DNA from 2 places in the Pseudoalteromonas sp. OANN1 genome. Region 1 is predicted to be linked to the other one. Evidence: predicted binding sites of a transcription regulator. Region 1 holds the regulator's gene; the other holds the start of a gene.

Region 1 (9,249 bases):
CATCCGTGTTTTCATCACGGCACCCTGCAAATCAGCAGTGACCACATCAAGGTTCGAAATAGCTTTACCCATGCTTTCACTGTTGGTGTTATTCGCTAAGCTAACCAAACGGTTACGAACCAATACTAATTCGCCAACCATATTCATGATTTCATCAAGACGTTTAGTATCAACTCGGACCGTGGTCTCAGCTTGTGCCGCAGGTTTCTTCGCAGCGGCTGGTGTGGAAGCTTTTGCAGGCTCGGGCTCTTTTTGCGGTGCTGGTGCTGGAGTCGCAGGCTTAGCTTCAACTTTGGGCGCAGGCTTTGGTGCAGGTTTCGGCGCTGGCGCGGCTTTAACAGGCTCTGGTTGCGCAGGTTTAGTCTCTGAAACCTCTACTGGCGATTCATCGACCGCTTTAGGTGCACTGCCTTTACCATGAAGCTCGTCCAACAAAGCTTCAAACTCATCGTCGGTAATTTCTTCGTCGCCAGTAGACCCACTTGGGGCTGCTGGTGAGGTTGATTTAGCCTTAGGTTCACTCGCTTCTGGGGCAACAGCATCTTCTGCATTTGGTGCTCCACCGAATTTACCAACACCATGAAGTTCATCTAAGAGGTTATCGAATTCGTCATCGGTGATATCACCATCATCTGCGGTTGATACAGCTTCAGGTTTAGTTGCCGGAGCAACAGCAGGCGCATTACCCGAACCGTGTAATTCATCTAAAAGATTTTCAAATTCTTCTTCTGTTATCTCATCGATGCTGGAGCCGCTATCATCGCCTGAGCCAACATCGGCGTCGAATAAAATATCATCAGCACTTAAATCTGGCACCACAGGTTCTGGCTCAGAAGTAGGTTCGTCAATCACTTCACTGACTTCGTCTTCAGATGCAGGCTGGCTAAGTTTGTGGAGTGTTTCAAGCAACACAGGGTCGGCCGCTTCTGGTTCCTCACGGTTTTGAATACAAGCGAACATTTCGTTGATCGTATCCAAAGATTGCAAAATAACATCCATCAGTTCGGAAGTTACTTTTCGTTGCCCTTGTCGTAGTACATCAAACACGTTCTCCGCACCGTGACAGGCATCGACCAGTTCGGTCATACCTAGGAAGCCAGCCCCACCTTTTACGGTATGGAAGCCACGGAAAATCGCATTGAGAAGTTCTTTATCTTCAGGATTATTTTCTAGTTCAACAAGCTGTTCAGATAACAGTTCTAATATTTCGCCTGCTTCAACAAGAAAGTCCTGCAAGATATCTTCATCGACTTCAAAGCTCATACACACTCTCCAACTAGAAGCCTAAACTAGATAGCAAGTCATCGACTTCGTCTTGACCAGAAACCACGTCATCTCGCGATTCAGCGTCAATAATTGGACCTTCAGGTCCAGACAATTCATCACTGATAGTCTCAGTTGTTTTTATTTCGTTTTCATTCGCTTTCACAGCAGTTGAAGGCGCTTCATCTGAAGTACCAAAAACAGTCAGGAGGTGAATGAGACTATCTTCTACTTCTCTCACAAGCTCAATGACGCGCCGAATAACCTGCCCAGTCAAATCCTGATAGTCCTGAGCCATCAGCACATTAGTCATTAAACCTTGTAATTCGTCTGTACGTGTCTTTGAAGTCTGCATAAAGCTGTCGAGATCATGACACAGAGATTTAAACTCACCGAGTTGAATGTCTCTGCTCATCAATCGATCCCAAGTGGGCTTTATTTGCGCTAACTCATCCGCTAGATTCTGCGCAAGAGGTAAGCTTTCTTCGACCGCGTCCATCGTTTTATTAGCAGCGCTTTCTGTCATTTCCATAACATAATTAAGACGCTGCTTGGCGTCAGGTATAGCCTCTGTCGTGAGATCTGAGAGTCGAGTATCGAGCTCAAAGTTCTTCAAGGACTCGTGTAATTGGCGAGTTAGCTTTCCAACTTCTGCAAATAACTCCGATTGCTCTTTGTTAGCAGCTTCTAAAATCAGCTGGTCAGCTTTTTCTTGTTCACCTTGTTCTAGAAGCTCAACAAGTTGCTTAGCTTGTTCAAGTGTAATTTGAGGCGCAGCATTTACAGACATAGGCCATATCCCCTTGCTGTTAGCCTAGTCGCTCAAATACTTTTTCAAGCTTAGTTTTGAGCGTACCCGCAGTAAACGGCTTAACAATATATCCGTTCACCCCTGCTTGCGCTGCTGCAACAATTTGTTCTTTTTTCGCTTCTGCGGTAACCATCAACACTGGAATGTGCTTAAGCTTTTCATCTGCGCGTATTGCACGAAGCAAATCAATACCTTGCATGCCCGGCATATTCCAATCAGTTACTACAAAGTCAAACTCCTGATTTTGTAGCATCGGAAGTGCTGTACTACCATCATCAGCTTCTTGAACATTGGTAAAGCCTAAATCTCTTAATAGGTTTTTGATTATTCTTCTCATAGTAGAGAAATCATCAACCACGAGAATCTTCATGTTCTTATCCAAAACTTCCTCCAGTGAGGTTCGAACCCAACTATTTTATGTACTCTAATTTATCCAGTCATTGATTTTAGCTTTAAGCTTTATCATTGCCTGACCGTGAATTTGGCTTACTCGAGATTCACTGACATCAAGGATGGCACCAATCTCTTTTAAATTCATTTCGTCGTTATAGTAAAGTGATAAAACCAGAGCATCCCTTTCGGGTAACGCTTTGATAGCATTTACTAAAGACTCGTTAAAACGTTCATTTTTAACGTTATTAAACGGTTTGTCTAGCGCAAAATCGCTGTTTGCTGGGGTTATCACGTCTTCATCAACCCCAAGATCCTCAATACCGATGACTTTACTTGCATTTACATCATGTAAAATATGATGGTACTCATCTAGAGATATATCAAGTTTTTCAGCGATTTCAGTGTCTTTTGGTTCTCGACCAAGGAGAGATTCGAGCTCAGATATAGCTTCTGCAACCATTCTGCTATTTTTGTGAACAGAACGAGGCGCCCAATCACCACGACGGATTTCATCCAGCATTGCGCCTCGAATACGGATCCCGGCAAAGGTCTCGAAACTAGCGCCTTTAGTTGCATCGAAATTTTTAGATGCTTCAATCAACCCAATCATACCTGACTGGATCAGATCGTCGAGTTGCACACTTGCCGGAAGTCGAGCAATCAGGTGGCACGCCACTTTTTTGACAAGTGGAGCATGCCGTTCAACCACCTTATGAATGTGGTCTGAAGTTTGATATCCCGCAGCTCTATTGACCGGAGAAGCCATAATCACCCGTTTACAAGTTGTTCAATGAAAAATTCTAGATGACCGGAAGGTTGATGCGGAATTGGCCATTTCACTGCCTTAGCGGCAAGTCCCTTAATCGCAATCGCCGCAGGAGAACTCGGAAATAAATCCACGATAGCTCTTTGTCTGCGAGAAGATTTACGCATGTTTTCGTCAAACGGTACGGTGGCCACTAATTCCAGTGCTACATCAAGAAAACGGTCTGTAACTTTTGAAAGTTTAGCAAATAATTCTTGCCCTTCACGCATACTGCGGACCATATTGGCAACAATTTTAAAACGATAGACACCATGCTCTCTGCTCAAAACTTTGATCAACGCGTAAGCATCTGTAATGGAAGTCGGTTCATCACACACCACAACCATCACATCTTGTGCAGCTCGAGAGAAGCTCAGAACCATATCTGAGATACCAGCTGCGGTATCAACAATTAATACATCAAATTGCGTGTTAAGCTCGCTAAATGCACGAATAAGTCCTGCATGCTCTGCGGGAGTCAGCTCTACCATACTTTGAGAGCCTGAAGTCGCCGGTACAATTTTAATTCCAGCGGGACCTTCTACGAGAATCTCATCTAGTTCACATTCACCCGACAACACGTGTGACAGATTCTTTTCTACCCTTAGACCTAACATCACATCACAGTTTGCCAAGCCCAAGTCCGCATCTAAAACGAGAACTCGCTGTCCTTGTTGGCCCATAGCGATGGCAGTATTGAGCGAGACGTTGGTTTTACCCACCCCACCTTTTCCACCGGTCACGGCTATTACTTTTACACCCTGGTTGCTATTTTGACTCATTCTACGCAGGCCACTTGCTTGATCTAAAACTGTGTTAATCATACATTCCTACTGACTCTGACGCTACAGGTACACGTCGAGAGTGCTGTGCTTTTATTCTTTTTAAATACAATTGCTCAGCCTTTTTTACTAGCTTTTGAGCATTTGCTACGCGAATGTCTTCTGGCACTCGCTGACCGTTGGTAAGATACCCTATTGGCAAGCGATTTTGAATCGCTATGCTAATTATCTCACCTAAACTTAGACTTTCATCAAGTTTTGTGAAAATACAGCCACTTAAATTTACTTTTTTGAAGTGTCTTACTGTTTCTTGTAACACATTCATTTGTGCTGTCGCACTTAATACTAAATAGCTGCGAATATCTACTCTCGCGCTACGCATAAGTGTATTTAACTGTTCAGTTAAGCGCAAATCTCTTTGACTCATTCCCGCTGTATCTATTAATACTAGACGCTTATTGCGTAAATGATAAAGCACTTCTGCAAGTTCATTTGCATCTTTAACTTGCTTAACCGGACAACCAATGATTCTACCATAGGTAGCTAACTGCTCGTAAGCGCCAATTCTGTAGGTATCTGTCGTTATTAACGCCACTTTATCTGCACCGTATTTTTGTGCACCTAATGCCGCTAATTTTGCAACCGTTGTGGTTTTACCAACACCAGTTGGACCCACCATCGCAAATACTCCACCTTGACGAAGAATATCATTGTTAGTGGTGTGCATTTGGTTGATCACCATGTTTAACAATGCATTCCAGGCTTCTTTACGAGACACATCATCAGGGATAAAGCATGCCATTTGCTCAGCGACATCTTTGTCTATTCCCATTCCTTCCAGACGGTCAACAAGACACGCACGGGTTGGATCACGACGAGCCATTTCTTGTTTCATTAGACCAGATACTTGATGTTCAAGTAATTGACGAATAGCGTTCATTTCTTCGCGCATTGCACTCATTTCGTCAGGCTTGGCATTTAACTCAGGTAAATCATCACCAAAACCGTTGTCTAACTCATCCGACTCGCCCCAATGCTGTGGCTGCTCAAATGCATCATCATCAAAGTCAAAAGATTGGCGACGAGCTTGCTGTGGCTTCGCTTGGTGCGCCGGCGCAGCAGTTTGTGTTTTACGTTGGCTGCTTAACATTTGCTCTGTATCAATCCCCGATTGGGAGAACATAGAAGCAAGTTCTGGTGAGCGTGGGCGCGGTGCCTGACGCTCTAGCAATGCCGCTAAGCTATCGGCAACTTGCGCTTGTTTTGCTGGCTGTGCTTGGCGAGGCTCTGGACGGACAAAGCGGGTCGGAGCCTCGTTTGAGGCAGTCGCACGGGCAGCTGGAGCTTGCTTAACAGGTGCTGCAGCACGGTCATTATCAACTGCTGCGACGATTTCAACACCATCTGCTAACTTTTTGTTAGACATAATGACAGCATCTGCACCAAGCTCTTCTTTTACTTCATTTAAAGCCGTACGCATATCTTTTGCGAAGAAACGTTTAATTTTCATGTTACAGCCCCTTTATCCTCTATTGTCCAACCGAGCTCACTATCTTAATTTGTCTTTCTTCCGGCACTTCTTGATATGACATCACTCTAAGACCTGGAATCGTATGTTTAACAAATCGAGACAGCACACTTCTTAACATACCTGAGGTTAATAAGATGGAAGGTTCCCCTAGCATTTCTTGGTTGTGATGTGCTTCTCTTAATGATTCTTGAAGCCTCTCAGCCAAGCCAGGTTCAATACCCGCCCCCTCATCACCTGCGTTCTGAAGTGACTGATGCAACATCTGTTCCAACTCAGGCGCCAATGTTATGACAGGAATTTCTTCTTCGCTTCCAACGGCATCTTGAACAATCAATCTGCGTAATGAAATTCTTACCGCAGCCGTTAACACATCAGGGTCTTGGCTCCGTGGGCCGTACTCAACTAAGGTTTGTACAATCGAGCGCATATCTCGAATCGCAACGCCCTCATTAAGCAGATTTTGAAGCACTTTTACCACGGTAGTGAGTGGTAAAATATCAGGCACTAAGCCTTCAACTAATCTAGGGTGACTTTTCGCAAGCATATCTAATAGGTTTTGTACTTCTTCATGGCCAAGCAATAGTGATGCATTATTCGTCAATAATTGACTGATATGTGTTGCCACCACAGTTGCAGCATCTACTACTGTATAGCCAAGCGAATGCGCCTCATCTTTTTGGTCTGGCTTAATCCATACCGCATCTAGGCCAAATGCAGGATCTTTAGTTTCTATACCTTTAATCGGCCCAAACACCTGCCCTGGATTAATTGCAAGTTCGTCGCCATGCTTCAACTCACCGGTTCCTGAGCCAACTCCCATTAAAGTAATATTGTATGCATTTGGATCTAGTTCTAGGTTATCGCGAATATGTACCGGCGGTACTAAAAAGCCCAGTTCCTGAGATAGCTTTTTACGCACCCCTTTAATACGACTGAGAAGCTCCCCGCCTTGGGCTTGGTCAACTAGAGGAATTAGGCGATAACCAACCTCTAAACCAATCACATCAACAGGTTGTACATCATCCCAACCAAGCTCTTTTTGATCTTGTTGATGGCCTCCTTTGGCAGCAGGTCCTTTGGCAGCTTGTTCTGCCTTTTCGATTTCCGCCTTTTTCTTTTGCTGGCTTGTGTAATAGGCTATATAGCCAAGTAATACACCTAAACCTAGGAAGGCAACATGTGGCATGCCTGGAACGAGTCCCATGGTGATCAAAATACCTGAAGCAATAGCTAGCGATTTTTCATTACCCAGTTGGCTTTTAAACTGATCGCCCATGTTGTGCGATTCATTTTGACGCGTTACGACAATTGCAGTGCCAATTGAGAGTAAAAGAGATGGAATTTGCGCGACCAGACCGTCACCGATTGTCAGCATGGTATATACTTCCATCGCGTGGCCAAAGCTTAAATCATGCTGGATCATCCCAACGAAAAGGCCACCTATTATATTAATGGCGAGGATCACGATACCTGCAATAGCATCACCTTTAACGAATTTACTTGCACCGTCCATTGACCCATAAAAGTCGGCTTCTCGAGTCACTTCTTCACGACGAGCCCGGGCGTCATCTGCAGAGATAAAACCGGCATTTAAGTCCGCATCAATGGCCATTTGCTTACCCGGCATAGCATCAAGGGTGAAACGCGCAGACACCTCTGAAATACGACCCGCACCTTTGGTAATTACGACAAAGTTAATAATAATAAGGATAAGGAATACAACTAAACCGACGGCGTAGTTGCCACCAATAACAACACTACCAAAGGCTTCGATCACCTTACCTGCCGCATCACCACCATTATGACCTTCAAGTAATACGACGCGAGTACTCGCTACGTTTAATGCCAATCGCATGATAGTCGCGATCAGTAGTACCGCCGGAAACATACCAAATTCGAGTGGCTTCAAGGTATAAACAGTCACCAATAGCACCACTAGTGCCAATGCAATGTTGAAGGAAAATAGAATATCAAGCAAAAAAGGAGGTAACGGTAGAATAACCATGCCAAGTGCTGCAAGCACCAACAATGGAGTACCCACACCTTTAGCATATTCTTTTTTATCTCGATTGAGTTGTTGTAAAACTGCTTTAAATTCCATAACTTAACACAAGCAAAAAATTGACACATAGCAACAAATGCAATATGCGTTCCAATTAATAGCTTATTTTTATGAGAGCAATTTTAATGCTTCAAATCGTCTGGGATTGGTAAATCTCGAGTAAGTGCAACGGGTCTTTTCCCTTTGCCCTTTTGAAAACGATTTAGCTGAAATACATATGCAAGTACCTGTGCAACCGCGGTAAACAATTGTTCAGGGATTTGATCACCTACTTCGGTCGTGTGGTAAAGCGAACGAGTCAATACAGGTGATTCCACTATCGGCACTTCATTCCCTTTGGCTATTTTTCTAATTTGCATCGCAAGTTCATCAACTCCTTTTGCAATTACAATAGGCGCTCCCGCTCGTTCAGTGTCGTATTTAAGCGCAACCGCATAGTGAGTAGGGTTGGTCACAACAACATCTGCATCTGGTACATCTTGCATCATACGTCGTTGCGACATTTCTCTTTGTGTTCGACGGATCCGCGCTTTTATCTGAGGGTCACCTTCTGAGTTTTTGTATTCATCCTTGACTTCTTGTAGCGTCATTTTAAGCTGTTTATGGTGGTTATAACTTTGATAAGGGGCATCAATCGCTGAAATAATGATCATGGTGCAACTAAGTGCTAAAAACATCCACGCAATGATTTCTAACGCATGCTCTATACTCGATGGGATTTGCTCAATACTCAAGTGTAATATTTCGTTAAAATACATATTGATAAGCAAGATTGCAAAGCCAGCTACTAATACAAACTTAAGAACTGACTTCAATAACTCTATGGCCGCTTGCGGGCCTAACATTCGCTTAAATCCCTTCAATGGGGACATTTTACTTGCTTTTGGAGCGGCTGCCTGCCAAGAAAAGTTAAAGCCCCCGAGTAACGTATTCCCCACTATTCCTGCAATTGCGATTATAAAAACAAACATGGCCATTGGAAATAGCAGTTCAGCAGCAATATCTCCCCACACAGCAAACATTTTGGTTGTATCGTAGGTTTCATTGCGATTGAGCGACAACATTCGCCCCATAACATTGTAGAGCGCCTTCCCAATTCCAGGCCCATACAAAAGTAGAGCTATTGCAGAAAACAATAACACAAACGTCGTGCCGAGCTCTTTTGAACGGGCTATTTGGCCCTTCTTCCTAGCATCGTCTATTTTCTTGGAGGTGGGTTCTTCGGTGCGTTCTTGACCGGAATCTTCTGCCATTTCAGACTCCTATACCGTGCAACCAATTAGATCGCACATCAGCTCTGTCATTTTGAGCCATTGAAATTCAAATTGTGCTAAAAAATTACCCAATGTCGCCCAAATAATGGTAAGCCCTGCAACTAAGGTAAAAGCAAACCCCACAGAGAAAATGTTCATTTGAGGCGCGGCTCGAGTCATAATCCCAAATGAGATATTGATAATCAACATTGCAGTTAACGGAGCTAATGCAAGTGCAAGAGCCGTAGAGAACATCCATCCCCCCCAATTAACTATTCGCCAAAAATTGTCTACCGCCCACCAGTTCCCTGCAATGGGAAAGCTTTCAAAACTATACACAACCATTTGG
Region 2 (13,032 bases), on a different contig from region 1:
GTGATGACAAAAGAGCCTCTGTGTGTAAAACGCGAAGACAGCATAGTGCAAATGGCAGATTTGATGATTTGCAACAAGCCCAAAGTGTACCCGGTAGTTGACGATGAAGGTCGCTTACTTGGGGTTATCAGTCGTGCAAACGTGCTATTAGCGTTGGATAAGCATTTACATGATGCTTATGTCTCTGGTCACCGTTACGTATAAAGCGATGAAATTTACGAGCTGTTAAGGTAACCCATGAGGAGTTGCCTTGAGAATAACAGCAAAAATCTCAATTCCTAACCAAATTTAGTTGGGTTCGTCTAATCTGATTTGATAAACTACACGGCGTTTTATGTAATCACAAGGTGTCGTGTAGTGCAGGTTGACTCGCTGTTCAAAGAGCTAAATTCATGTCTTAAAAAGGATCACTTCATCCTCAAAAAGCGCCTCCATGGTGCGAAAAAAATTACCGATCAAGAAAAGCAAAAGCAGGTAGTCGCAAAAGTAGCGGCTGCGATTGCAAAAAGCCAAGAATTAAAGGTAACAAGAAGTGCCAATATTCCAGCAGTAGAGTATCCTGAGCAACTACCCGTCAGCCAGAAAAAAGACGACATCAAAGCAGCCATCGCGAATAACCAAGTGGTCATTGTTGCCGGTGAAACAGGCTCGGGGAAGACCACGCAGCTACCTAAAATTTGTTTAGAGCTTGGTCGAGGCGTGGATGGCTATATTGGTCATACACAGCCTAGAAGACTAGCGGCAAGAAGCGTATCTACCCGTATCGCAGAGGAAATTGGCTGCGAGATGGGGCAAGAAGTTGGATTTAAAATTCGCTTCTCAGATCAAGTTTCTGACAATACATACGTAAAACTGATGACCGACGGTATTTTGCTCTCGGAAATTCAACAAGACAGATTCCTCAACCAGTACGACACAATCATCATTGATGAAGCGCACGAGCGTAGCCTGAATATTGATTTTATTCTGGGTTATTTAAAGCAGCTGTTGCCGAAGCGTCCAGATCTTAAAGTGATTATTACCTCAGCAACCATTGACCCTGAGCGTTTTTCCAAACATTTTAGTGACGCACCTATTATTGAGGTGTCAGGACGAACTTATCCAGTAGAAGTGAGATATCGTCCAGTTGAAGATGTAGACTCACAAAATGGCGAAGCAGAAAATGACCAGTTGCAGGGCATTTTTGATGCGGTTGATGAGCTTTGTGCCGAAGGACCCGGGGATATTTTGGTATTTATGAACGGTGAGCGTGAAATTCGTGACACCGCTGACGCGCTGGCAAAACGCAATTTAAAAGGCGTTGAGATTTTACCTTTGTATGCGCGCCTGTCTAATGCCGAACAAAATCGCATTTTTGCGCCCCATAGCCAACGGCGCATCGTATTGTCTACAAACGTTGCGGAAACGTCATTGACCGTACCAGGTATTCGCTATGTTATCGACCCGGGTACTGCGAGAATAAGCCGCTACAGTTATCGAACCAAAGTGCAACGCTTACCGATTGAAGCGGTATCACAAGCCAGTGCAAACCAGCGTAAAGGTCGATGTGGGCGTGTGGCATCCGGTATTTGTATTCGTTTATATTCTGAAGACGACTTTTTAGGGCGCCCTGAGTTTACCGATCCTGAAATTCTAAGAACCAATTTAGCTTCGGTTATTTTGCAAATGCTTGCACTTGGACTTGGTGATATAAGTCAATTCCCATTTGTACAAGCGCCTGATAGCCGTAATATCAAAGATGGTATGTCGTTACTTGAAGAGCTGGAGGCGATAGTTCCTGCACAGCGCAGAGAAAAGGCCAAGCTCACAGAATCAGGTCGTAAACTAAGTCGCTTACCCATAGACCCAAGGCTTGCCAAAATGGTGATGTCAGGGGCACAAAATAATGCGCTTTGGGAAGCGATAGTGATCACCGCGGCATTGTCTATTCAAGACCCAAGAGAGCGTCCTCAAGACAAACGTGCAGCCGCTGACGAAAAACACAATCGCTTTGAGTGCGAACACTCTGACTTTGTTGCATATCTAAATCTATGGAACTATATTGAAGCGCAGCAGCAAGCACTGACGCGTAACCAGTTTAGAAAGCAATGCCAAAAAGACTTTTTGGCCTACATGCGCGTACGTGAGTGGCAAGATATTGTATATCAGCTGACCACGGTGTGTGAGGAGCTCGGCTTTAAAATAAATAGCAGTTCTGCAAGCGATGAAGCTATCCATCAATCTTTGCTAAGTGGCATGCTTAGCCATATTGGTGTAAAGGACGAAAAGCAAAAGCAAGTCTTTAAAGGCGCACGTAACAGCCAATTTCATATTTTCCCCGGTTCAACACTGTTTAAGAAAAGCCCTAAGTGGCTAATGTCTGCAGAGCTTGTGGAAACCAGTAAACTTTATGCTCGGGTTAACGCCAAGATCGATGTAAATTGGATTGCGCCGCTCGCCAAGCATTTAGTTAATAGCAGCTATAGTGAACCGCATTGGGAGAAAAAGGCTGGAGCGGTTATTGCATTTGAACAACAAACCTTATACGGCTTGATCATCGTTGGCCGCAAACGCACGGTGTATAGCGATATTGATCCTGTGGTTAGCCGAGAGATATTTATTCGTGAAGCGTTAGCAAATGGTCAACTTGGCCAGAGCGAAGGTTTTTTAAGCGCAAACCAAAAATTGGTTGAAGAAGTGCAAGCGCTTGAAGATAAAGCGAGGCGTCGCGATATCCTAGTCGACGAAGAAGATGTGGTTGCGTTTTATAACGATCGAATTCCACAAGACGTAAATAATCGTGCTGCGTTTAGTAAATGGTGGCGTTCACAAAAGCAAAAAGACAAACGCCTTTTGCATATGACGCGCGATCTATTAATGAAGCATGACGCTGAACATATCACGGATATCCATTACCCTGATACGTGGCAGCAGGGGAATTTGATTTTGCCTCTCAGTTACCACTTTGACCCAGGCCAAGCACTCGACGGCGTGGTGGTCAATATTCCTCTGGCATTGTTAAACCAAGTTCAAGATGAAGGTTTTGATTGGCATATCCCTGCGCTCAGACATGAGCTGGTTTGTGGGCTTATTAAGTCACTGCCGAAGACCTTGAGACGTAATTTTGTGCCAGCACCAAATTATGCCGATGCTGTGCTTGCCGCCGTTGAGGTAATGCAAGGCTCATTTATCGAAGCGGTGGCCAACCGTTTACTCAGAATGACAGGTGTCAAAGTCGCCGAGTCAGATTGGGATGTTAGTTCACTTGAGCCGCACTTAAAAATGCAATTTCAGGTAGTCGATGACAAAGGCAAGGTGATAGCCCATAGCTTTGATTTATTGACACTTAAGGCAAAGTTGCAAGGGCAAGTGACCGAAACGCTGTCGCAAGTGGCAGAGCAAGGGATCGAGCAGACGGATATTCAGCAGTGGGATTTTGGCGAGCTGCCAGAGCAATATACTAAAAAGCAAGGCAATTATGAGATTAAGGCTTTCCCTGCATTAGTCGATAAAAAACAAAGTGCGGCTATAGAACTGTTTGATAACGAAATAAAAGCCCAAGCAGCACATCAAGCTGGATTGCGCCGTCTTGTGCTACTCAATGTTCCTTCGCCTGTTAAATACCTGCAGCAACACTTACCAAATAAGGCTAAGTTAGGATTGTACTTTAATCCCTTTGGTAAAGTGCATGATTTAGTTGATGACTGTACGCAAGCTGGGGTTGATAAGTTGCTGCGTTCATTTGGCGAGATCAGAGAAGACGTCGCGTTTGAAAAAGCCAAAGAGCACATTCGAGCTGAGCTAGGTGACACTGTAGTTGAAATTGCGAAGCAAGTTGAGGCTGTGCTTAGTATTGCCCACAGTATTAACAAGCGTATGAAAGGCAGAGTGGATCTCACGATGATCACCGCGCACGGCGACATAAAATCTCAGTTATCCGGTCTTATCTTTAAAGGCTTTGTCACCGCTCATGGTGCTGACAAAATCTCTGATATTTTACGCTACATGAAAGCGATTGAAAAAAGGCTTGAAAAACTTGCGGTAGACCCAAACAGAGATAGGCTGTGTGTACTCGAATTGGAAAAAGTTGCTGCGGCCTATCAAGACAAGTTGGCAAAAATTCCTTCTGGATTACCTGTACCAGAGTCGCTTATAAATATTTTTTGGATGCAACAGGAACTTCGCGTGTCTTTGTTTGCTCAAACATTAGGAACGGCTTATCCGATTTCGGCTAAACGCGTTCTGAATTCGATAAAAGAGTGCGAAATATAAACTTGCATTTTAGAGTACGACAGTTACTTTATTATATGAGGAAGTAAAGTTTTGGATTGTGAGAAGGAAGCGGCATTGAATATGTCCACACGAGAGAAAAGGAAAAATGCACCGCATCTGCTAGTGGTCGACGACGAGTATTTTAACTATGAAATGCTCGAAGTGGCGCTGTCAGGGGCGTTTGAGCTGAGCTATGCAAACTCGGGCACGAGTTGCTTGTCTAATGCGATTGCTGATCCTCCAGATGCTATTTTGCTTGATGTATGTATGCCGGGCCTTGACGGTTACGACACCTGTCGAATGTTGAAAAATACACCAGAGACGAAGGACATTCCTGTATTAATGGTATCTGGTTTAGAGTCCGAAAAAGAACAAAAAGCGGGATTCGATGCCGGCTGCGATGCCTATGTGGTAAAGCCATTTTCAATGCAATCGCTATTAGAAAAAATAAAATCAATGGTGTAGGAGCATTATATGATCAATGAAGATAAACGCCGTTTTATGCGTATGTCGGTGGATGCAGTAGCAAAATTAACCGAACTTGAGTCGGGTAAAGTGCACCAAGGAGTTTGTCACGATTTAAGCGCCACAGGGTTGTCAGTGACAGTGAGCGACCCAATTGAAGCAAATTCAACCGTTGACATTTTCATTGATTCTAGTGGTGATATGATCCAACCGCTTAGTGCTCATGCAACCGTGATCCGTTGTAGTCAAGAGCAGGATGAGCAGTGGATTGTAGGGCTTGAAATCACCAAATTTAATTAGATTACCTAAGCCCTAAAGGTGGTATTGAAGCTTCCTCCAATACCACTATAAATTGCTAAATCAATAAACTTTACAAATAAGGCCTTTCAGGTAAAAACCTTCTGGATAATTGCCCGCAATAGGGTGATCGGCTGCTTGATTTAGTCTTTCCATAATCAACAATTCTTTACCGGCATCGAGCGCAGCGTCTGCAACGACTTTCTGGAACAGGTTTTGTTCCATAAGACCAGAACACGAGAAGGTGAGTAACGTGCCACCAGGCTTTAATATCTGCATGGCAATCATATTGATATCTTTGTAGCCACGACAAGCACCGTTAAGCTGCGCCTTACTTTCTGCAAACTTTGGTGGATCCATCACAATAGTATCGAATTGACGGCCCTCATCACGATATTGTCTAAGTAGTTTGAATACGTCTTGCTTAACAAACTCAGCTTTCGATAAGTCTAGTCCATTATGTTCTACATTGCGTTTAGCTGTGTCGAGTGCAGGCTGCGATACGTCAACGTTGATTACTTTACTACAGCCACCGCGCAGTGCATAAAGACCAAATGTACCGGTGTAGCAGAAGCAGTTAAGCACTTCTTTGTCTTTTACAAAGCGTTCTAACGCGGCTCTACTGTCGCGTTGATCTAGATAAAAGCCGGTTTTATGGCCGCCGATGATATCGACTTCAATCTTTAAACCATTTTCGCTTATAAGGACGGGGGCGGTTGGTGCATCGCCAGCAAGCGGTCCGGTAATTTTATCAAGGCCTTCTTTTTTGCGCACATCAACATCTGAGCGCTCGTAAACATGACAATCGGGAAATAGTGATTGCAATGCCATTACTATTTCACCCTTGTGGCGCTCGGCACCAGCGCTTAGCAACTGACAAACCAAGTAATTATCAAACTTATCAATTGTTACACCTGGCAGACCATCGGACTCTGCGGCACACAATCTAAAGCCAGTTAAACCACCTTCAGCGATAACACATTCTCTGGCTGCTAGTGCCCGTGCGAGTTTTTGCTCAAAGAACGCTTGATCGATATGTTGTGATTCATCAAATGTCCAAATTCTGGCTCTGATCTGAGAGTCTGGACTGTAAGCGGCTGTCGCGAGGTATTTACCCTCATTGCTGTAAATCTTAACGGTATCGCCAAGGGCAGGTTTACCTTTTACTTTTTTAATGGCTTTTGAGAACACCCAAGGATGTTTTCTGTTAAGGGATTTTTCTCTGCCTGGTTGCAGATATAGCGCGCAAGTCATATATTTTCTCTAATCTTTCCTGATAGCTGCCATTTTAGTGAAGGGTGTGGCAACATACAATCAGTAATGCCTTTCCCGCTGAATTTGTGTGGGTTTATTTGTCAGATATTAATAAAAGTTGAGCTTAATGACGTTAAAAATGCATGAATTAGAAAAAGCATGTGAAGAGTTTATGCTGTCGACACCATGTGCAGATACCGCCCATGATTTGTCTCATATCAAGCGTGTAGTTAAAGTTGCAAAGGTGCTTTGCGAAGCTGAGGGAGCGGATCCTGCGGTGGTGATCCCTGCCGCTTGGTTACATGATTGTGTTGCCGTAGCAAAAAATCATCCAGACAGGCCGCTGGCGTCGAAATTAGCAGCAGATAAGGCGGTTGCCTTCCTAACAGAGTTGAAGTACGACACGGATAAACTTGAGGCGATTCACCACGCCATTGTTGCACACAGCTTTAGCGCCGGTGTCACACCCACGACATTAGAAGCCAAAATTGTTCAAGATGCAGACAGAATGGATGCACTAGGGGCAATAGGTGTTAGCCGCTGTATGAAAGTAGGTGGGGCGATAGCGCGTAATCTCTACAATGTAGAAGACCCTTTTTGTGAGCACAGAAAAGCTGACGATACCAAATATACCTTAGATCACTTCTTCATTAAGCTGCTGCATATTAAAGATAACATGCATACCACCGCAGCCCGTGAGCAGGCACAAGCCCGCACCCAATATATGCTGGATTTTTTAGAACAACTGAAATCAGAAATCGCGGATTGAAAATGACGAGATGAGTATCACCTCGTCATTTGCTTCACAAAGACCACCACAAATAGCGCTAATGAAAAGCTGCCGGTAAAAGCCTCTACCGCTGCGATCAGTCGGGAGATCCCCACAGGCGTAATATCCCCGTAACCCAAGGTTGTGAAGGTAACAACACTAAAATAAAAGCTGTTCAGCAGCGCCATTACGTTTTCAGATACACTGTTGTCTAAGTCCAGTTGCATTATCTGATCTTGAAACGAAACACCAAATAGAAAATAGCAAAATGCACAGGTAATTATCATACCTAGACTGAAACGAATGACATTTTCTGGTTTTTCTCCATACCCACATAATAAGTCGACAAAGCTGGAAATAAGGTGACGTTTTGAAAATCGTGGATACTGGGCATGTCGCATGCGCAGCTCTTTGTATGTAAAGCGCCCAACCATTTCAAATAGTCCTTGGTTTTCTGCGCCTTTACGTAGTAAACGATAGATCTCTTCGGACTGTAGAAACAAGTCCTCCGCGTCTTCTTTCGCTCGGCTTCTGCGAGCCTCAAAAGCTTGCTGCTCTTGCAGTAATTGCTCGCCGAGTTCCATATTATCGATACGGGTGTTTTCCAGCTTTATGCCGAGCAAATTGGTGCTTTCTAAATTACAGCAGTGCAGACTTGCTTCTCTCAAATCGGCCTTCATTAGCGACGCATGCTTAATGGTATTATTAAATAGGTGCGCCCCTTTTAAATTGGCACGATAGAAGTTGCTATAAGATAGATCATAACCATGATGATTTTCAAAGTTAACAAGATTGAGCCCTTCTAAATTGGCTCGCTTCAACTCTAAGCCTTGTAGCAAACCGCCGCGCTTGGCGTAGCGCTCAAGCTTTTGGCTTAGCTCCAAGCCACCTTTATCGAATTTATTGTCATGCCAAAAGCAGTAACCTGAGCCCATATCGATTTCACTGCATTTTTTTCCCTCAGGTGACACATATTGGCAAATGGGTTTATCAGCCATAGCTTGCCTAAATCAAAATGCCTTTTTCATTAAGCGTAGCAGCAAAAATAATAAATACGGTGATTTAACGAAAAAATCTTTCTAATTTATAGAGTGTTAGAAACCACACTATTGATGAGTGTATTGTCATCATTGGTCGAATTCATTATCTTACATGGCGTTTGCAGTGACTCTGATAAGTTGCTCATACTATAATGCATGCTTTAGTGACTAAGAATTTGTTATCTTGCAATATCAATTGAAGAAAAGCCGAAAGCGTAAGAGCGTTGCGATAAAAATAAAAGCTGGCCAAGTATTTGTGTATGCGCCAGAGCAAATTTGCGAGCGCTGGTTACATAATTGGGTGGAAAGCAAATCCGATTGGATAAGATCAAAGCTTGCTCTAAAAATCATACCAAAGAGCCCTCGGCCACTGGAAACAGGTATTGTGCAAGTATTCGGCGAGACCTTTACCATTCAAAGAGGCGAAAGTACGACCTCTGTAATTGATTTTGATAACAAAAGGGTTTTACTTAAGGCTGTCAAAAATGAATGGCGTGAATTAGTTGCGCTGTTAAGCGAAACGCTAAATGACTATGTAGATATGGTTATTGCGCGCTATCAACCTGATATTCAAGCTCGCTTTGATACCCTAAAAATACGCGTTTATAAAAGCCGCTGGGGCAGTTTTTCATCTAAAGGCGTGCTTGCGTTTAATACGTTTTTGATTGGTGCGCCTCAGTGGGTAATTGATTATGTGGTAGTGCACGAACTTTGCCATTTTCATGTCATGGCACACAATAGCGCATTTTGGCATTTGGTAACAAAGCACTATGGCCACGACCATAAAATGGCTCGGCGTTACTTACGTGACCACGGTCGTGACTTGATGATTGAGCATTAGCATAGTGTCCTGTTTATGCCTATTATTTGTCGGGCCTCACCTTTGCCGCTCGTTTTAACAGCTTTTGAAATGTCGGACATTCAAAATGGCTTGGCGCAGGGCATTTTGCAGCGTGATAGAGGCCATCTCGCATTGCAGTTAAATGCTTAATGGTTTCATTTAATTCATCCGCTTTGGATTGTAACTTCACCCTATCAATATCCGCTTTACCCTCGGGGGTAAACATGTCCGCTATCTCATCTAACGAAAAGCCTGCGTTTCTGCCAAGTGTAATAAGTGCTAGACGTTCAAGTATCGAAGGGGGGAAAACACGTTTGAGCCCTTGTCGACCAATCGATCGGATCAGTCCTTTTTCTTCATAATATCTAAGCGTGGATGCGGGTAAACCTGACTTCTTTGCAACTTCACTGATATCCATTTTTGCCCTTGACTTAAAGTTAACTTGAACTAGTAGGATAGCGGCTATCAGTAAAAAAGAGGAGTAAAAATAGTGGAAAACCTATATTCGATATTAATGCCAGCAGTCGTGATTGGCGTAGGTGCAACGCTTGTTATGGATTTGTGGGCATTTATGCTCAGTCGCTTGTTTGCCATAAAGGGCTTAGATTATGCATTAGTTGGTAGGTGGATTGGACACTTGTGTCAAGGTCAACTTACGCATCAAGGTATCGGGCGTAGTAAACCAATATCTGGTGAACGTGTCATTGGCTGGTCCATGCATTATTTCATTGGGATTGTATTCGCCTTGGTGTTTCTACTGAGCGTGGGCAAGCCTTGGTTGATTGAGCCTAGCCTTTTGACTGCGTTAGTTTTTGGCTTCATAACGTGTGTTTTTCCATTTTTTATTATGCAACCCTGTTTTGGTGCAGGGATCGCAGCATCTAAATTACCAGAGCCGACTAAGGCAAGGGTAAAAAGTATGGCAGCACATTTGATTTTTGGCTTTGGGTTGTTTTTAAGCTCGTTTATATATGTAAGCTTATTGTGAGATAAAGCAATAGAAAGTGGTGGAGGGAGCTGGATTCGAACCAGCGAAGGCTGAGCCGTCAGATTTACAGTCTGATCCCTTTGGCCGCTCGGGAACCCCTCCATCATTTGGAGCGTTTATTTTAAAAGTGGTGGAGGGAGCTGGATTCGAACCAGCGAAGGCTGAGCCGTCAGATTTACAGTCTGATCCCTTTGGCCGCTCGGGAACCCCTCCATACATTTTAAAGCGTTACAATTTGAAAGTGGTGGAGGGAGCTGGATTCGAACCAGCGAAGGCTGAGCCGTCAGATTTACAGTCTGATCCCTTTGGCCGCTCGGGAACCCCTCCGAAATTGTAACTGTTGTTTATGGTGGAGGGAGCTGGATTCGAACCAGCGAAGGCTGAGCCGTCAGATTTACAGTCTGATCCCTTTGGCCGCTCGGGAACCCCTCCTAAACAACGGCGGTGATAATAACAAAGTTTTTTTCGAAGTAAAGAAAACTACTAAAGTTTTTCGGAAAAAGGCCGATAAATTCATAATTAGCAAAATAATCGGTTGGAATACATGCAAATTGATGGCGTTTTAATCAGTGAGTCGCAATTAGGGTCCGCGTTGAACATTAGTGTTCATGAGACGCGCTCTGCCGATTTTGCCATGCTATTATCTATGCTATCAACCGATGCATTAGATTTTAGCCAATTTCATCTACCAAAATCTGAAGCTGCCGCAAAAGATAACTCAGAAGAAACACTAAAAAAGCAATTTGAAATAGGTCCACAAAAGCCACTTGCGCCAAAAGAGTATAATATGCTTATTGGTCAGCAAAACGCGCAGCTGGTATCTATGGGGGCGATGGCGACCTTGCGATTGCAAGAAAATTTAAATCCAGAACCTTTTGCCGCACGAAATGATAAAAAGCATATTCCACTCGAAGTTGTAGAAAATTTGGAACCAGCGGTTAAAAGGCGTTTGGCGAGCGCGCAAGGTAAACTGGCCTTGGTTACTGATAAGGCAATGGATGCAGCTGGTTTTTATGATCAAATTGCAACGGGAGATATGCAGAGTATGTTACGCGCGACGGCGTAACAACATTAGCTGCTTTTACTTCTTCAAATTGAGCAAGTTTAAGACAAACTGGTATTAAACTTGCTGTTTTACAGCTGTTTGCTTCGTTACTAGACTGACATAAAACGCCATGCTTATCGTGCTTCATGTCTAATACCAATTGAATTAATTCTCTAATCAATTTGAAGGGTGAAATAGCATATTAGCTTCGTTAAAAATTTCTCATTTAGAACAACTAAATAGCAAAATTTTTGCCTTGCTACTAAAGCTATTTCCCCGCTTCAAGATAGATCATTTACTTAATACAACTGGTATAAGCTAAACGGCCTTTAATCATCCTTAGCTCGTTTCAAGCTTTTTTATTGCTTTGTATTTAATCTCTAATTCAGACTATTTTAGCTACCATGGCACTTTTTATACTTTTTACCACTGTCGCACGGACAGACGTCATTTCTGCCTACTTTGGTTGTAGGCGTATCGTACAATTCACCATCTAAGTAATACCATCTGCCTGCTTCGGTAATAAAATTTGACCGTTCATGGAGTATATAGTGCGTGTTTTCTGCGATATAGTGCGCCTTAAACTCAACAACCTCCTGAGTAGCTTCTGCTACTTCTTCTAGCACTTCCAATTTTATAAAGCGTGCATAATTAGCAAATGCAGCAATATCGTCGACACTATTTTGTGCTTGTTTAGCCTGGGCGTAGGTGTCATGAATATACTGTGCATCTTTTAAGCAGTATGCAGTATAGCGAGAGCGCATGAGTATTTGTGGACGCTCTGCGAATTTTTGTCCCTTAAGGTACGGCTCACAGCATTGCGAATAGGGAAGGGATGAATTGCAATAACAAGACATAAAAACTTCAGTTTTAACAAATTTATATCCTGTTATTGTAGCTTGTTAAGCGCTTTGAAAACAGTGGATCGCAACGTCAGATACTGGCAATTCCATTTTGTTGATAGTTTGCACTGAAGCAATATCAGTCCATATCACCACAGCAGCGAAATTACCATTGCTGATAGCACTTTTAAGTACATACTCAAGGTCGTATATGTGCTTTTGCCTAATGACGAGCAACTTGCTTGCATCAACTGAAGCACTTTCTAGCAGTGACTTGTTTGGTACATTATCGGGCGCAACGAGTAGCGTCCAGCCTTGTTTATGTTGACATTTATGTAAAACTTTAAGTAACTCTAAGCTAGCGACGATCTCATCTTCAACGATTACATTATTGATTTCGTTAAGTGTGTAATAAGTCGAATTGTTTGGCTGTAGAAGTGTATTGCTGTGTAACATAATTGTCTCACTGGTTATCTATACAGTATTTGTATACAGTAGTTTATACAGTGTGTGAATGCAAGAGAAATTGCTAGCTTTTTAATCAATATTTAAGCTTGATTTGTATTAAATTTTAATTTTTTAAATAAAACAATGGGTTGTGATTTTTTTAGATGACAGCTAAATTGACGAAAGTTCAGTATGAGTAAAGCAATAGGAAGCTTTCTCAGATGCTATACAGTAGTTTTCCTTGTACTATTGTGATCGTTGCAGAGGGTAAGCGTACGTTTACTTAAGAGAGGCTTAGCTACGCCTAGCCTACATTTTTTTGGTGAGCAAAATTTAATTTACTGGCTAATATGCTGTAGTTGATGAATTTGCTCGTAAAGTGTTGCAGCATAGCACTGTGCATCTCTAAAGCGCTTAGTTGTAATAAAACGGCGTACATCTAATAGTACTTGTTCGGCACCTTTGTGTCCTTGGCTACTGGCCAAACTTAACCAAGCAGCTGCATGAAAGGGGCTGGGTGGCACTCCTTGACCTTTCATAAACAACAAACCTAAAAAAAACTGTGCCTTCAAATCACCAGACATCGCGGCCAGTCTTAGCCATTTTGCCGCCAGCGGAAAAGATTTTTCTTTTAGGTAATAAAGGCCTTTTTTCAAAGCTTGGGTATTGTCGTGAAGATCTGGGAATTTTGCGTCCGCTTTTAATGGCGACGTTACAAATTCAAGCACATTCAGCAGCTGCTGTTCTAAGTCATGGTTTGCTGAGTTGTCGGTGCTATTTTGATCCATATCTT

Evidence for each region. Region 1 encodes FliA, which starts transcription of late flagellar genes. Its sites were predicted from a motif close to CTAAAGNTNNNNNNNNNNNNGCCGATA; they were not measured.
Region 2: a site for FliA is predicted at 10,389-10,415, ahead of NH462_RS22210 (VC2046/SO_2500 family protein). Genes of this name have one in related genera too.

Annotation. Positions count from the first base shown of each region.
Region 1 is NZ_JAMXSE010000006.1:210,128-219,376, reverse strand. It holds partial or broken gene NH462_RS08000 (chemotaxis protein CheA) at 1-1,263, opposite strand, end outside; gene NH462_RS07995 (protein phosphatase CheZ) at 1,277-2,053, opposite strand; gene cheY (chemotaxis response regulator CheY) at 2,073-2,456, opposite strand; gene NH462_RS07985 (RNA polymerase sigma factor FliA) at 2,499-3,233, opposite strand; gene NH462_RS07980 (MinD/ParA family protein) at 3,236-4,096, opposite strand; gene flhF (flagellar biosynthesis protein FlhF) at 4,089-5,564, opposite strand; gene flhA (flagellar biosynthesis protein FlhA) at 5,584-7,686, opposite strand; gene flhB (flagellar biosynthesis protein FlhB) at 7,770-8,900, opposite strand; gene fliR (flagellar biosynthetic protein FliR) at 8,910-9,249, opposite strand, start outside.
Region 2 is NZ_JAMXSE010000037.1:6,925-19,956, forward strand. It holds gene NH462_RS22140 (CBS domain-containing protein) at 1-204, shown strand, start outside; gene hrpA (ATP-dependent RNA helicase HrpA) at 358-4,251, shown strand; gene NH462_RS22150 (response regulator) at 4,333-4,716, shown strand; gene NH462_RS22155 (PilZ domain-containing protein) at 4,726-5,016, shown strand; gene NH462_RS22160 (class I SAM-dependent methyltransferase) at 5,077-6,267, opposite strand; gene NH462_RS22165 (HD domain-containing protein) at 6,395-7,036, shown strand; gene NH462_RS22170 (ion channel) at 7,054-8,034, opposite strand; gene NH462_RS22175 (YgjP-like metallopeptidase domain-containing protein) at 8,261-8,917, shown strand; gene NH462_RS22180 (helix-turn-helix domain-containing protein) at 8,940-9,335, opposite strand; gene NH462_RS22185 (DUF2938 domain-containing protein) at 9,408-9,905, shown strand; tRNA gene NH462_RS22190 (tRNA-Tyr) at 9,923-10,007, opposite strand; tRNA gene NH462_RS22195 (tRNA-Tyr) at 10,034-10,118, opposite strand; tRNA gene NH462_RS22200 (tRNA-Tyr) at 10,148-10,232, opposite strand; tRNA gene NH462_RS22205 (tRNA-Tyr) at 10,253-10,337, opposite strand; gene NH462_RS22210 (VC2046/SO_2500 family protein) at 10,450-10,971, shown strand; gene NH462_RS22215 (YchJ family protein) at 11,346-11,807, opposite strand; gene NH462_RS22220 (SulA-like leucine-rich domain-containing protein) at 11,853-12,248, opposite strand; gene NH462_RS22225 (sel1 repeat family protein) at 12,578-13,027, opposite strand.